2 regions of the Acinetobacter sp. R933-2 genome follow, and region 2 is predicted to be linked to the other one. Evidence: predicted binding sites of a transcription regulator. Region 2 holds the regulator's gene; the other holds the start of a gene.
What was found. The regulator PhoB, encoded in region 2, activates phosphate uptake and scavenging genes when phosphate is short. The targets are predictions, from matches to a motif close to TGTCATNAANCTGTCATAA.

Region 1: HX005_RS03190 (inorganic phosphate transporter) is a predicted target of PhoB. The motif match lies at 1,029-1,047, and genes of this name have one in related genera.

Annotation. Positions count from the first base shown of each region.
Region 1 is NZ_JACAIJ010000002.1:132,059-134,269, forward strand. It holds gene HX005_RS03190 (inorganic phosphate transporter) at 1-967, opposite strand, end outside; gene metH (methionine synthase) at 1,425-2,211, shown strand, end outside.
Region 2 is NZ_JACAIJ010000016.1:47,093-49,303, reverse strand. It holds gene phoR (phosphate regulon sensor histidine kinase PhoR) at 1-1,056, opposite strand, end outside; gene phoB (phosphate regulon transcriptional regulator PhoB) at 1,079-1,789, opposite strand; gene HX005_RS16280 (TetR/AcrR family transcriptional regulator) at 2,036-2,211, opposite strand, start outside.

The DNA.
Region 1 (2,211 bases), on a different contig from region 2:
CGGCATGCTGTGCATACACTGCTGTTGCTGTTTGTGCAGACAATTGAGAGAAAGACTGTAAATGTTGTTGATCTAAGTTTTTGTTGAGAGAATAAGCCAATGGCACTAAACCGATCAAAATCAACATGATCAAGCCCATACCTTTTTGCCCATCGTTTGAACCATGCGCAAAACTTACACCTGTACAAGTGAAAATCAAAATGGCACGAATCAATGGCGGTGGTGGCTTATTGCCTTCAGGTGGTTGGAACAACTCAAGTTGTTTCTTGAAGATCTTTTTCACAAGCAAGAAAACAACAGCTGCAAAGGCAAAACCAATCAATGGTGAGAATAAAAGTGCTTTGCCGACTTTGATCACTTGATCCATGTCTACACCACTTGCACCACTTGCCGAATGCAAGATGTAGTTCATGATCCCTACACCAAGAATCGAACCGATGAGTGTATGTGAGCTAGATGCTGGAATCCCTAAGAACCAAGTACCTAAGTTCCACATGATCGCAGCAATGAGCATGGCAAAAACCATAGCAAAACCAGCGCCTGATCCGACATTCATGATCAATTCAACAGGCAATAAAGCAATGATCCCGTAAGCCACAGCACCACTTGCAACCATTACCCCAAGAAAGTTACAAAAACCTGCCCACATCACTGCAACGGGTGCAGGCAAAGCATTGGTATAAATAACCGTTGCTACAGCATTGGCTGTATCATGGAAACCATTTACAAACTCAAAACCCAAAGCAATAAATAAAGCTGTCGCAAGTAATACAACAGAATATAAGCTCAAAGGTGGTACATGAGCTAAATCAGCAGAAAGCTGAACACCGATATAAATAAGTGTTGAAATAATAAGCGTTAAAAACACCGGCATAAAAAATTTAGGTGTCGGAACATGAACATTCGTCGATTTACTTTGAGTCGACGACTGTGATGAATCTGAAACGGGAGGTAGATTAGAATTCATGCAGACGTTTTAAGCGGATGATAGAATGCGCTTATTGTTCAATTAAATTGTGACAATTATATGACAAATAGCTGTCATATAAAGCAACATTTTTGCTTATTTGAATTGACCAAAACACAAACAAAGATCACTAAAAACAAATTAAATATTAATAAATCAACATATTAAATAAAATATAATTGGCAATTTACGCCAAAATGTCATTTTCCAACAATTAAAATAATTGTAATATTTGCAATAAAAAATTGCATATTATTTTTTGGGGACAAATAAAATACGCTCAAGAGATGACATTTCGATGAAAATTCAGACAATTATTTTCTAATGCCCTGCACTATCTGATCAAAATAGCAACAAAAATGCTTTTCCTTCGCTTCACCACATGAATAACAGTAAAATTGATTTGAATTCTGCTAACATATATGCAGATTTTATATTCCATCGGATTGGGTTATTTATGTCCACACTTGCCACTTTAAAAGCGCTTCTCGCCCAACGCATCCTGATTATTGATGGTGCAATGGGAACCATGATTCAACGCCATAAACTCGAAGAAGCCGACTATCGTGGTGAGCGCTTTGCGGATTGGGCATCTGACTTAAAAGGCAACAATGACCTTTTGGTGCTGACTCAGCCACAAATTATTCAAGGCATTCATGAAGCCTACTTGGATGCTGGTGCGGACATCATTGAAACCAACTCATTCAATGGCACACGTGTTTCCATGTCGGATTATCACATGGAAGACTTGGTTCCTGAGATCAACCGTGAAGCGGCACGTTTGGCGAAAGAAGCCTGTTTAAAATACTCAACCCCTGACAAACCACGTTTTGTGGCAGGTGTATTGGGTCCAACATCACGTACCTGTTCGATTTCACCGAATGTAAATGACCCTGCATTTCGTAATATTACTTTTGATGAGTTAAAAGAAAATTATATAGAAGCTGCGCATGCCCTGATTGAAGGCGGTGCGGATATTCTGCTCATTGAAACTGTATTTGATACTTTAAACTGTAAAGCTGCGATTTTTGCAGTAAAAGAAGTGTTCCGTCAGATTGGTCGTGAATTACCGTTGATGATTTCAGGGACGATTACCGATGCTTCAGGTCGTACGCTGACAGGTCAAACTGCCGAAGCCTTCTGGAACTCTGTGCGTCATGGTGACTTACTCTCCATTGGTTTTAACTGTGCCCTCGGTGCAGATGCCATGCGTCCACACGTCAAAACCATTGCCGATGTAGCCG
Region 2 (2,211 bases):
AACAGCATTGGTGATTAAGTTACTAAATGCACTGGCAAGTTCGGTATCTGAACCAATTAAGTCACAATGGCTATCAATATCTAAGTTTAATGTATGCCCATAATCAACATTATAGGCTTGAGCATCATCAAATAATTGATTCATTAAACTAGGCATTTCAATGATTTGGTTTTTAGCAATTTGCTTATTACCTTCAAGTCGAGATAAAAGTAATAAATCATTCACCAAAGCATTCATACGGCGAGTTTGTGATTGCATCTGGTCAAATGCACGTTTCCAACGTGGATTTAGATCTTCTTGATCAGTAAATGTTTCTATATAGCCACTTAGAACAGTAAGCGGCGTTCGTAATTCATGTGAAATATTATCGACAAAATCTTTACGCATTTGTTCTAAGTTGTGGACACGCGTGACATCATAAGCAACCAGTAAACGACTTTCGCTACCAAAACGGGTGAGTTTAATTTGTACATAATGTTCATCATAAACTGAAGATTTGATTTTGATGCCATCAGGCGATTGGTCAATATTATTAAAATATTCAATAAAGCTCGGTTGACGAATAATGGTTAAAATATTACGTCCACGATCGAGCATTTGGATGCCTAACAGTTTTTCTGCTGCAGGATTCCACCATTCTATTTGATGCAGTTCATCGGTTAAAACCACCGCTTCAGCAAGCGCAATCAGTGAAGATTGTGCTCGGTCAATCAATCCAACCATTTCAGCTTGAACAACACGTTCTTGGCGCTGCGCACGATAAACATTAAATAATAATGCGCCCCATATACCACTTAAATTAGGAGGAACATCATAGGGACGGTTAGAAATCCACTCATTCACCAAATACAAAGAGCGAAGTTGGAAAATAAAAAAAGTCGCAAAAGCTAAAGAAATGCAGACCCAAAAATACCCGATCCCAAAACCAATAAAACATCCGATGACTAATAAAAATGCTAAAAGTCGTAAATCTTGTTTGGCAAAAGTCCATAAACTGCTGTAACGAAATTGTTTATGTTCACGTGCAAGATCTGGGACGGGGTAGGGTTCATACATAAAAACAAATTGACCTAAAAAGCTAACCTAAAGCGACATCAGCGCGTGTAGAGAAACGGTAACCTGTACCACGTACTGTTTGTACATAACGGTCTGCGCCATAAGGTTCTAATACTTTACGTAAACGACGAATATGCACATCAATTGTACGGTCTTCGATATAGACATTACCACCCCAAACTTGGTCAAGTAACTGGGCACGTGTATAAGCACGTTCAGGATGTGTCATAAAGAAGGCTAATAAACGATATTCAGTGGGTCCCATTTCTAAAATACTGTTGCCAAAACTCACACGTTGACTTACAGGATCTAAAATTAAACCATTTGCATCAATTGATTTTTCACCACTTAAGGCATTTGCACGACGTAAAACAGCTTTAATACGAGAGACCAATTCACGTGTTGAAAATGGTTTCGTCATATAATCATCTGCACCAGCATCAAGTCCTTGCACTTTGTGATCTTCTTCACCTCGTGCAGTCAACATAATGACTGGGATTTCTGCCAGACTTTCATCACGTTTCAAGCGACGACATAAATCTACGCCACTCACGCCGCCCGGCATCATCCAATCTAATAAAATCAAAGCGGGTCTTTGATCGACAATCATTTGATGTGCTTGTTTGGCATCCTCTGCTTGTAAGCATTGAAAGCCTGCCATATCTAATGAGGTATGGATCATTTCTCGAATCGGAAGTTCGTCATCGACGATTAAAATATAGTCATCTTTCACAACGCAATATCCTATGTATGAACGGTGTACCGTTTTATTATTTATGACAGGCTTATTACAAAGATTAATTATGACAATATCATTGCAAAAAATAGATATCGGCTATTATTTGCAATTTTTTGTGACAAAACTTGTGAATTGATGTGAAATTTCACTTAAAAGAACGATGACATTTTATTTTTACAGTTTAATTAAAAATATCAGGTCTTTTTCTTTCAGAGGCATTTTAGAAGTATTTTGGGCAATTTAGGCGCTTTGTTTTTCTGAAAATGAGTTGAGCAATGAGAAAAAAACAGCTTCACATGCAAATACAACTTGTTCTACAGAAAGTTTAAAGCCACCCATGACCCAACGCACAGCAACTTGGGTTACATAACCATTTAATCCTGTCGAAACCAAGGAAATTTCCTGCTCACTATAGT